One region of the Anaerostipes sp. 494a genome, then DNA from elsewhere that is predicted to be linked to it. Evidence: predicted binding sites of a transcription regulator. Region 1 holds the regulator's gene; the other holds the start of a gene.
The links. The regulator HrcA, encoded in region 1, represses chaperone genes, less so after heat shock. The targets are predictions, from matches to a motif close to TGTTAGCACTCNNNNNNNNNGAGTGCTAACA.
Positions count from the first base shown of each region.

Region 2: the regulator HrcA is predicted to act here: its motif matches at 3,694-3,724, upstream of htpG (molecular chaperone HtpG).

Region 1 covers NZ_MJIF01000001.1:165,957-172,156, reverse strand. Annotated here, with positions in the region: gene dnaK (molecular chaperone DnaK) at 1-1,748, opposite strand, end outside; gene grpE (nucleotide exchange factor GrpE) at 1,808-2,383, opposite strand; gene hrcA (heat-inducible transcriptional repressor HrcA) at 2,400-3,431, opposite strand; gene BHF70_RS00960 (hypothetical protein) at 3,660-3,887, opposite strand; gene BHF70_RS12575 (hypothetical protein) at 3,906-4,433, opposite strand; gene BHF70_RS00950 (hypothetical protein) at 4,744-4,929, opposite strand; gene BHF70_RS00945 (hypothetical protein) at 5,036-5,488, opposite strand; gene BHF70_RS00940 (M56 family metallopeptidase) at 5,503-6,200, opposite strand, start outside.
Region 2 covers NZ_MJIF01000001.1:2,153,778-2,159,977, forward strand. Annotated here, with positions in the region: gene BHF70_RS10895 (ABC transporter permease) at 1-243, shown strand, start outside; gene BHF70_RS10900 (hypothetical protein) at 269-481, shown strand; gene BHF70_RS10905 (ABC transporter substrate-binding protein) at 519-1,409, shown strand; gene htpG (molecular chaperone HtpG) at 1,587-3,581, opposite strand; gene BHF70_RS10915 (hypothetical protein) at 3,833-5,152, shown strand; gene BHF70_RS10920 (glycosyltransferase family 52) at 5,153-6,200, shown strand, end outside.

The DNA.
Region 1 (6,200 bases):
ATTTTAGCGAACAGATTCTGTGCACTTGTCATTAATTTTTCCTTTTTAGCTTTCATATCTTCAACCTGTGCATCTGTCATTTCCTGATCTTTTGTCTGTTCTACCAGGTCTTTTAATGCCTTCAGGTCTTCTTCAACTGCTGCTTTTTCTGTTGGATCTACTTTGTCTCCTGCTTCTTCCAGAGCTTTTTCTGTCTGGAATACCATAGAATCAGCTTCATTTCTTGCATCAATTGCTTCTTTACGTTTTTTATCCTGTGCTTCAAATTCAGCAGCTTCTTTTACAGCTTTATCGATATCTTCATCAGACATGTTAGATCCGGCTGTAATTGTAATGTGCTGTTCTTTTCCTGTTCCTAAATCTTTTGCAGATACATTTACGATACCATTTGCATCAATATCAAATGTAACTTCAATCTGAGGCACTCCACGTCTTGCAGGTGCGATACCATCCAGTCTGAATCTTCCTAAAGATTTATTATCTTTTGCAAACTGTCTTTCACCCTGAACAACGTTAATATCTACTGCACTCTGATTATCTTCTGCTGTTGAGAAAATCTGACTCTTCTTAGTAGGGATTGTTGTATTACGTTCAATCAGTCTTGTTGCCACACCACCCATTGTTTCGATAGAAAGTGATAATGGTGTTACATCCAGTAACAGAATGTCTCCCGCACCTGCGTCTCCTGCTAATTTACCACCCTGGATAGATGCACCGATTGCTACACATTCGTCTGGGTTGATTCCTTTGAAAGGTTCTTTTCCTGTTAACTGCTGTACTTTATCCTGTACTGCAGGGATACGTGTAGAACCACCAACTAATAATACTTTGCTTAATTCAGAAGCTGTCATTCCAGCATCATTTAAAGCAGCATTTACAGGACCTGCTGTTCTTTCAACAAGGCTTGCTGTCAGTTCATCAAATTTAGCTCTTGTCAGGTTCATATCAAAGTGTTTTGGTCCTTCAGCTGTTGCAGTGATGAATGGAAGGTTAATGTTTGTTGTTGTAGAAGAAGATAATTCTTTTTTAGCTTTTTCAGCAGCTTCTTTTAATCTCTGCATAGCCATCTTATCTCCAGATAAGTCTACACCTTCCTGTTTCTTGAACTCATCTAACATATACTGTGTAATTACATTATCAAAGTCATCTCCACCTAATTTATTATCTCCGGCTGTAGATAATACTTCAATAACTCCATCACCGATTTCAATGATAGATACATCAAATGTACCACCACCTAAGTCATATACCATGATTTTCTGTTCATCTTCATTATCAAGTCCATAAGATAAAGCCGCTGCTGTTGGTTCATTAATAATACGTTTTACATCAAGTCCTGCAATCTTACCAGCATCTTTTGTTGCCTGACGCTGTGCATCATTGAAGTATGCAGGAACTGTAATTACAGCTTCTGTAACTTTTTCTCCCAGATAGTTTTCTGCATCAGATTTTAATTTCTGAAGAATCATTGCAGAGATTTCCTGTGGAGAATATGCTTTGTCATCAATTGTTACTTTATAATCTGTTCCCATATGTCTTTTAATGGATGAGATTGTCTTTTCTGCATTTGTAACTGCCTGACGTTTTGCAGGTTCACCAATTGCACGTTCTCCTGTTTTTGTAAATGCTACAACAGATGGTGTTGTTCTCATTCCTTCTGCATTTGTAATAACGGTAGGTTTTCCACCTTCCATAACTGCTACACAACTGTTTGTTGTTCCTAAGTCAATACCAATAATTTTACCCATGATCTATTTCCTCCTAAAATCTATCTAAAATTTATAAAACAATATATCGCCTGACGGCTTTAATTTGCTACTTTTACCATACTGTGGCGAAGTACGTTTTCTTTGTACATGTATCCTTTTTGCAATTCTTCTGCTACAACATTCTCGCCATATGCTTCATCTTCTATATGCATCACTGCATTGTGGAGATTTGCATCAAATTCTTTTCCTTCTGCATCCATGGCAGAAACTCCAAGATCATCAAATACAGACATTAACTGTTTGTAAATCTGCTGTATTCCCTGAACAAATGCTGTATCTTTTTCTTCTTCAGAAACTGCATCCAGCCCTCGCTCAAAATTGTCGATTACTGGAAGAAGTTTTTCCAGGACTCCCATAGCGCCCATATCATAGCGCTGTGTTGCTTCCTTTGCTGTACGCTTTCTAGCATTTTCAAATTCTGCCATCAGTCTCTGATATTTGTCTTTCCAGTCAGCAATTTCTGCTTCCAGTTTTGCTGTCTGATCTTCCTCAGTTTCTTCCTTTGGAGTTTCCTCCTTGGAATCTTCTTTTACTGTTTCTGGTTCTTCTATATTTTTCGCAGTTTCTTCTACGTCTTTTTCTTCTTCCTGAATATTCTTTTCTTGTTCTTTCATTCCTTCACTTCCTTTCTCAGGTTTTTTCTCTAAAAATATCGTCAAGTTCTTCTGTAAGATCCTTCAAAGTCTTTACAACCTTTCGGTAATCCATACGTTTTGGTCCGATGATTCCCACCGTTCCTGTGCCGCCCTCTGCAAGCTCATAGGTTGCAGTTACAATGCTGCAGTCTTTCATATTCTGTACCGGTGATTCTTCTCCGATGTATACCTGTATTCCATGATGATTGTCATCCTGACCTAATGTAGTATCCACCAGCTTCGTTAATGCCTTTTTCTCCACTAATGTGTCCAGAATCTCTGTTGCCCGATCCGGATTACCAAGTTCAGGATATCTCAGGATATTGGAAGCACCTCCTGTGTATATTTCCATTCGGTCTGCTTCATGAATCGTTTTGGCAACTTCTTCTAAAATCCGCTCCAAAACATCCTGTCGGATTCCAGCCTGATCACGCATCGTCTGAATCAGTTCCAGATTAATATCTCGTAAAGAAAGTCCCTGCAGAAATGTATTCAACAATACATTCAGCTTCAAAACATCTTCATTAGACAATGGTTCCTCTACAGAAATCATTTTATTCTTCACAATGTTCCCTTGTGTCACTATAACTGCCAGCAAATGTCTGTGATCTACCTGAGACAGCTGTACGAATTTTAATGTTACATTCTGATAATGAGGCGAAGAAACCATTGTTGCATAATTCGTATTGCTTGCCAGTACATTAGCCACCTGTTTCAATAAGACTTCCATCTTATCTACTTTTTGAATTAATGCCTGTTTTTCTTCATGATCAGTTTCTCTCTCCATCATCAGCTGATCTACATAAAAACGATATCCTGCATCGGAAGGAATCCTACCTGCTGACGTGTGAGGCTGCAGAATAAATCCCATATCCTCCAGATCCGCCATCTCATTACGAATGGTAGCTGAGCTAAGCTTCAGATCCGGATGTTTGGAAATGGTTCTTGATCCTACCGGCTCACCAGTTTCGAGATAATTGGCAATAATCGCTTTTAATATTAACTTTTTACGATCATTCAATTCCATATCTTTCCCTCCCTGTTATTAGCACTCAATAACACTGAGTGCTAACATCTATGTTTAAGGTATCACTTTTGTTTTTTATTGTCAACCTTTTCTAAACATTTTTTTGAAATTTTTCTAATCTATTCTGAAGCATAAAATGATATTTGCGTTCAGACATAAAACTTTAGAATACAACAAGCTGCCACAGTCCTTAAAACCAAGGACTGTGGCAGCTAATTTCTTCATTTTCTATTCTTTACTTTTTTTATTTTTCTTATTCCTTTTCTCTTTTACCACATCAATCATAAAACATAGTAAAAAATACAGAATAAAAAGTAATATGTCTTTTGTTATGATTTCATCGATAGTAGATGGAATTGTTTTGTCAAAATAGTCCAATAAGGAAATCACAACTAGAAAACAACATAAAAAAATACTATTTTTTCGAAATGTTTTAAACTTAAATACATTTTTCATAATAACCATCTCCCTATCTTATCCAACAACATATCTAACCTTATTCATACTTGTAACTGCTTTATGAATTTTATAGTATACTTTTATTCCCTTTTTTTTACTATAAGCTTTATGAACTGCTTTCTCCAAGGATGAGTAGCCCCCATATGAAGAAGCTACAGCAACAGCTGAAAGTCCCCATCCACATCCAGGTATTGCACTAATCAACAAGGAAATAGCACCTGAAGCAGTCTTAGCTTTTTTTAATCCTGTTTTATATAAGTATTTCACACCCGAATAATTAATGTATCCACATTGAACTTCTGGATAGTATGAACTACTAGCTCTTTTTAGCACATTCTCTTTGTTAATAATATTATTATCCAAATTATAGATATCAATAAGTATGGCTGCATATTCTTCCTCGCTAATAGTTCCATTTCCTAACATAATCGATGCTTTGTTTAATTGATAGACTAAATCCGCAGAAGCAGAAATTGTATTTATTGAATGAGTTGTTTGAACTATTGTCTCGTTTTCCTGTTCCACATTTGCTGCAACTGGCACAGATGTAAAACTTACAAATACAGCTATTATAAAAGATATTATTTTTTCTTATTCATAATCTTTCTCCTATCATACAGTCAAAAAGTATCTTTTTTACATTTGTATTTTTCAAACTTTCTGTTACAATATGAGTATCCATGTGATACGTTGTTTGTATCTATTTGATACAAAATAGGCTGGCACCCTTTGTATTACATGGATTTTCTATCAATCATATGCATCACCATTCCTTTCTTCTTCTAAACAAAATGCCACTCAGGCAATCCATATGCACCCAATTTCCATCAAAATATCACAAAAAAATCCAATTTTAGTTCCACAGATAAATAAAAACGTTACCACAAAAAATACCTTTACAGTTTTTGATTCTTAATAATCCTTTCATATTCTCCACCATTCTCATTATATTCACATAGGTTTTCAATGCATCTCCATCTATGATACTGGTACCCTGAAATGCACAGGAGTTAAATATTTTATTCGTAATATTCTTCATTCTTTCCTAAATTTCATTTATTTTCTTTATTATAACATTATCCTCCAGTTAACACAACTAAAATTTTAGTCACTTTACTTGTTGTATTTTGAACAGTACTATATCATTATTTCCTATAATATCCAATCGCCTGAATACTGCCAGATGAGCAATTTTGAACAAACACATGATATGTATCCGTTTCCTTAATTTTAAATGTTTTATAAACTCCCATTGTCGTAGATTGATAAATTTTTTGTGTATTTCCTCTTATAATACCAATCAAAACCTTTTTCTCCGGCTTCACACTAATTTTAATTTCAATTGTGCTTCCTGCCTTTTTCTTAAATCCCCCGCTCTTTTTCAAAGTTTTTGGCTTTACCGTCCAATTCACTCCTGTCTTTACGGCAAACGGAGAAATCCCTGTATCTTCTGTCCATTCTTCCGTAAATCCATCTTCCAGAATCACCGAAGAATACTCCAAATCCGCATTAGAATTCTCCGCTGCACTTACCTTATTCCCTATTCCAAAGAAACATAATACTGACATCATAATACATAATCCTTTTTTCCACCTCATACCTATCTCCTTTTTTATTTCTGTTTCACATTGACGCAATAATATCCTCCAAAATCTCCCATTTGTTTTCCCCAATTTTCCATAAAAACTCTATAATAACCGTCTTTTTTTATTGTAAATATTCTACAAAAGTCAAATCCTTTTTCTGCATAAGTTTCCTTTCCTTGAGAATCAATAATTCCGATAGATACCTGCGTCTCAGGGTTCTCTTCCTCAAAACCGGTCGATACAGCAATTTCTACTTCCATTCCTTTTTTCAAATATCCCGGTTCCGTCTGTATTCTTTCTCCCGGTACCACATCCCAAACTACTGATTCTGCCTTTTCCGGTCTTGGTTTTTCTTTCCGCGTCGTCACTTTTCGAATTCCCGGATTCGGATGATTCCGTTCTTTCCCGCCCCGGATTCTCGGTGTGTCTTTTACTTCTACAAACCCGGCTTCTTCTAAATCAATATCCGTCTTTTCATATACAATATTATATCCCTCTACAAATGCCGCCCCCGATACCGTCACGGTTCCTGCACTGATTCCCAGAACCACGAACAGTAAAAGTGCTGCCACTCCTTTTTTATGTACCTTTTGCTTTCGGTAAGACTGCATTCGCTTCATTCGCAATTTTAGCAATTCTTTATTTTCATACAGTCCGGCAGTTGTATAAACTCCATATACCGGTACTTCCATAGAAATATCTATAATCACGGTAAAATAATATT
Region 2 (6,200 bases), 2.0 Mb from region 1:
GGAGATTTATCAAAAATAATTTTAGTGGCGAGAGGAACTTTTTTTCCTGTTTTAGTAAATACAATTGATGTAATTTGTTCTACAAACCCTAAATATGTCGATTTGATAAAATTGTATCAGGTAAAATTGAAAGATATTATTTTTAAAATTTATGTACCATCTGCATTGCCATTTTTATGTGTTGGGCTTCGTCTGGGTGCAGGAATGGCATGGATGTCTGTTGTTGCAGCAGGAGATTCTTAGGATTTGGAAACAAGAAAGAACAACCATGATTATGGTGACACACGATATAGAAGAAGCCATTTACTTAAGTGATCACATTGTAATTCTGGAAGGAAAACCGGCGACAGTAAAAACTATAATTCCGGTAGAGATGGGAAGGCCTCGAAACAGGACCAGTTATGATTTTGATCAAATTCGAAAAAAGGTCTATCAGGAATTTTTTGGAACAGAAGAAATTGAAATTGAGTATCAGATTTAGATGATATTTTTTAAATGAATTTAGGAGAGGATTAATTATGAAAAAGAAAATAGGAAAGATTGTTTTTAGGTATGGATATACTGCAACAAATTCTGATGTACTTCCAGGATTAAATGGGATTGCATTAGAACAAGGATATTTTAAGGAAGAACTTTCCAAAGAAAATGCAGAATTTAAAGCTATTCCTTTTGTAAAAGCAGGCCCAGCCATTAATGCTGCTTTAGCAAGCGGCGGACTGGAGGCAGCAGGTTTTGGAGATGTCCCGGCAATTGTTGCAAAGTCTCAAGGATCAGATACAATGGCTATTGATATTCAGCCTTCTGACTATTCTACACATTTGATCATATCAAAAAAATCCGGCTTGAAAAAAGTCGAGGATTTGAAAGGAAAGAAAGTAGCAGTACAAAGTGGATCCTATATGCAGCGAATATTATATCAGATTTTAGAAAAACATGGTCTTTCTGCTGAAGATGTAAAGTTAGTAAATATGTCAGAGGTAGATGCTGCTAATGCAGTTGAAGCAGGAAGTGTCGATGCTACTGCGGTTACGGAAATGAAGGGAATCAAACTGGAGCAAGGGAAGAATGTTGAGCTGTTGTATGATACGGAAGGTGTTACCGAATTGGAAAGAACAAGTGTTACTCTTGTGAGAAGTAAGTTTGCAAAAGAACATCCTAAGGTTGTTGTTGCTTATTTACGTGCATTAATCCGTGCTCAGGAATATGCAAAGAAACATCCGGAAGATTTACGGAAACTGTATATCAAGAGCGGTATTGAAGAAAAAATTGTAGATCTGACCTATCCTAAATTGACAGATTATAACAGCATTGTAGGAACAACCGGAGAAACGAAAAAGGTATTTGAAGGAGTTATCACTTTCTTAAAAGAAAACGGATTAATTAAAAAAGATGTAGATTTAAATCAGTAGTATGATGGAAACTTTTATGAGAAAGCTAAAAAAGAATTGAAATAATTAAGAATATTACAAAAAATTATTTGTCTAGGAAATCATCACGAGGATAAGAAATGAAAAACACCATCCAAGTCAGGTACATAAGATTAGTGTTCTGAGTAGGATGGTGTTTTAAATTGAATAAAGTCAATATTATTTGGTCAGCATTTCCATAATCTGATTGCTTCGTATGATGAATTTCGTCATTGCTTCTGGTTCTAATGGTTTGTGGCTTAACATTGCCAGATCATAGAGCTGTTCGCAGATGATTTTTGCATTGTCAGCATCTCCATGTTCAAATAGGTATTTAACAAGCTTATTATTTGCATTTAATGTGAGAGATTCCTGAGAACCGCCAAACATATTTGGATCCATTCCCGGCATACCATACATTTTCATCATATCCTGCATACGTCTGCTTTCTTCTGAAAGTGTGATAATGGAAGAAATTTTCTCATCTTTTAATTTTTCCACATGGACATCCAGATTATCTTTTTCAAGGGTTTTACGGAATAAATCAGTTAATGCATTTGTAATATCTTCCAGTTCTTTTTCATCTACATTTTCTTTCAATGCATCTTCTACATCTGCATCAATGCGCTTAAATTTAATATGCTGATTCTGCTGTTCGATTTGTGTAATAAAGGCAGAGTCAATATTATGAGTTAAGATGACAGCATCCATACTCTGTTCTTTGAACATATTGATGTACTGGCTTTGCTGCACTTCATCTGTAATATAATACAGGGTAGTAATATCGTCATCATTTGCCGGTGCCGGTACCAGATCACTTAATGTTACATACTTATGTTCAATGTTTTTAAACAGGATGTAATCTTTGATCTTATCTGAAAATTTCTGATCGCGAATAAAACCGAACTTGATAAATGGACTGATATCGTCCCAGTATTTTTCATAAGATTCACGATCTGTCTTGCACATACCGGTTAATTTATCTGCAACCTTCTTTGTGATGTAATCAGAAATTTTCTTTACAAAGCCATCGTTCTGCAGAGCACTTCTGGATACATTTAATGGAAGATCCGGACAATCAATGACACCTTTTAACAGCATCAGGAATTCAGGAATCACTTCTTTAATATTATCGGCAATAAATACCTGACTGTTGTAAAGTTTAATGGTACCTTCGATAGAATCATATTCTGTATTGATCTGAGGGAAATAAAGGATTCCTTTCAGATTAAATGGATAATCCATGTTTAGATGAATCCAGAATAATGGTTCCTTAAAATCATGGAAGACTTTATGATAAAATTCTTTATATTCCTCGTCTGTACAATCATTTGGGTGTTTCATCCATAATGGATTAGTGTCGCTTAAAGAAACAGGACGTTTGTTGATTTTAACCATTTCTCTTGCTGGAGAAATTTCTACGGTTTCCTTTGTACCGTCTTCATTTTCTTTTTCCTGGGTTTTTGCATCCTCATGGATATGTTCAACAACCACATCATCGTCTTTTAATTCTTCTTCTGGTATGGTTTCATATTCCTGTTTTCCTTCTACAGAAAGGAAAATCTCATTTGGCATAAAGGAACAGTATTTTTCGATAATTTCTCTTGCACGGTATTCGTTAGCGAATTCTGTACTTTCTTCACTTAGGAAAAGAGTAATTTCTGTTCCAACAGTTTCTTTTGTACCGGTTTTCATATCATATTCTGTTCCGCCATCACATTCCCAGTGTACAGGTTCTGCGCCTTCTTTATAGGAAAGAGTGTCAATATGAACTTCGTCTGCAACCATAAAAGCAGAGTAGAAACCAAGTCCAAAATGCCCGATAATCTGGTCCCCCTCTGTTTTATCTTTATATTTTTCTAAAAACTCAGTTGCACCGGAAAAAGCAATCTGTGTAATGTATTCTTCAACTTCATCGGCAGTCATTCCAAGACCGGTATCAATGAATTTTAAAGTTTTCTTTTCTGGATCGAGAATCACATCTACTTTATTTTTGTGACCTTCTGGGAATTTATATTCTCCCATCATGTCAAGTTTTTTTAATTTTGTTATGGCATCACAACCATTAGAAATTATTTCACGAAAGAAAATGTCATGATCAGAATAAAGCCATTTTTTTATAATAGGAAAAATATTTTCACTGTTAATTGAAAGATTACCATGTTTTGCAGCCATGATAGATACCTCCTTGATGATTAATTGTCAATTTGTGTTTCGTGTTCTACATAATATAGGACACTTGTTATAAAAGGTATTGTAGAGCTATTTTAATGGAAAGTCAAGAGAAAATTAGCACTCGATGAAAAAGAGTGCTAACAAAGAGTGACAAAATTAAGTTTCACCATAATTTAACATAAACTTGATGTTGTGTAAATCTGGCATGCCTATAATATAAAGAAATGTTAGGAAAAAAGGAGAAAGATAAGATGTCATTTACAGCGGAATGGGCAGATGCCCAGAATCTGTGGGAGATAAGAGGTTATGGGAAACACGATGCAGTAAATTATGTTAGGACATTTTTAGGACATGACCAGGTTTATGTTCCGATGAAAGAAGTATTGATTTTTGAAACAATTCCGGATGTGTACAGAGCGAATCCTTTTATGAAACAGGCGATGGATGCAATTCATTACAATCATATAGAGATTATTGCCTACGATGATGGAAAAAAGGGTTCTTTACATAAATATCAGGAAATTCTGAAAAATTGTGGATATTCTTATATAGAAAAAATTGCTTTGGCTTCGGAATTTGGACAGAGAAAATGTAATTTTCAATTTTTTAAGAAAATGATTGCTACATACAATCCGAAAGGAAACAAGTATGGAATGATTTCAAATCGTATGAATTTTTTCGCAAAAATTAATCATTTGGACTTTCTTCTATATAAATCACCAGATGTTTATCCATATCGTTACTATTTTGGAAAAAAGCTAAAGAAAACAGAACAAATTTTTACAAACTTTATTAATGAACAGTTATTTAACGGTAGCATAAAAGAGTCAAAAGGATATCACTTTGGATATGCCTTTGAAGGAATTTTATGCTATGGATTTTTGCGCTTTATAAAGAACTGGAAGGAAACAAATCAAATTGGGAATCTGTACTTTACAGAAACTTCCAGTACTCTTTGTCAGGCATATGCAAATCTTTATCCTGATGACGATGTGGAAATTATTTATATTGAACAGCGGACCCAGCGAAATATGGCTTTAACTGAATATTTGCAAAGAAATGTTCAGAAATATGGAATGGTCGTAGATTTTTCCATTCAGGACGATCTAAAAGAATATTTGCAGAATAAAGTTGGAAAAGATGTTAAAGTATGTAATCTTAAAGATTTTTTCGGAAAAAAAGTATCCGAAAAATATTATCAAGATATTCATCGAGCAGTAGAAATGGCAAGAGAATCCAGCTTTTATGTGGAATATTATCGACAGAATCTTCCTGTGTGGAAGGAGGAAAAAGAAGATCTGAAATCCATTCGAAATCGCCAGGAAATACAGCGTGGTATTTTTGATTTTGTCTGGCAGTTTAATACCTACATAAAAGGATATGTAGAGGATACTGCCTATGGAGCATCTTTTGCTTCGTTTATCGGGAAAGTTCTTCATTATGCTTTTGACGAAGTGGAACGTTCGAAACCACACTTAGAACCAGTGCAGGCCATTGTTCAATCCAAAGCAGCCAAAGATACTTATCATATAATCAAAAGATTTTATCAGAAAATGAAAAGGAGTGCATAGATGGTTTTATATATTGGAGCATCTCTATATCACATTTTATGTTTTTCGATACATAAATTATTAAATCATCCCACAGAGAAAGCCGTGTTGATTATCGGGGATAATATCTTTTCCAAAAGTGGAATGAAAGAATTAAAAAGGAATCTGGAGGCATCAGGGATATTTCATCAGGTAATCGTTTTAAATTTTATCGAAGGTGCTTATGACAATCCTTATAAATTAAATGAAGATTCTCCGGGAGAAAAAGTAGATAGTTATATTCAGTGGAATGAACAGTGGATTGAGAACTGGATGAGAAAAAAGAAGATTGATTTAAGTCACTTTACAGAGTTTAATTCAGCAATTGATCACAGACATATGGGAATGTATTTGTTATCTAAAAAAATTCCATATCAATATTTTGAGGATGGAAATGGATTATTATCTAGAGAATCTGTTCAGCTTGATTTTCATAAAAAAGCTCAATATGCATCTTATGCAGTGACAGTGAGATTACATGCACTGGGAAATAGTCAGTATGTGACCAAAAAATATGCCAATGCCAGTGCACAGCAGCCGGGATTTTATGACGAAAAAATGGAAGATTTTAATGTTATTCAATTATTTCCTAAACTTGCACCAGATTGGAGAGATAAGGTGTTAAAAATGTTTAATGCCAGGAAATTACAGGTGAAAGGAAATAAGCAGCCGGTACTGTATTTAACCAGATATGTAAGATATCTGCAGAATCCTACAATGGATAATCATCATTTTATATCTGCAATGATCCTGGATCTGTTTGCAAAAGAATCCCCTGTTATTATAAAACCTCATCCGAGAGATTTTTCTGGGAGATACCGGGATTTATTTCCTGATGCAGTGGTACTGGATAAACATTTTCCATCAGAATTGCTTCCATTTATATATGATGGAAAGTTTGAAAAGATTATTACTACGGGATCTACTGCCATTGACGCATTGATGGATTATACAGATGAATTAATTAAGTTAGATGTAGGATTTGAAAATAAAATAGATGCAATTTATCAGTATATTGGAGCAGTGCAAC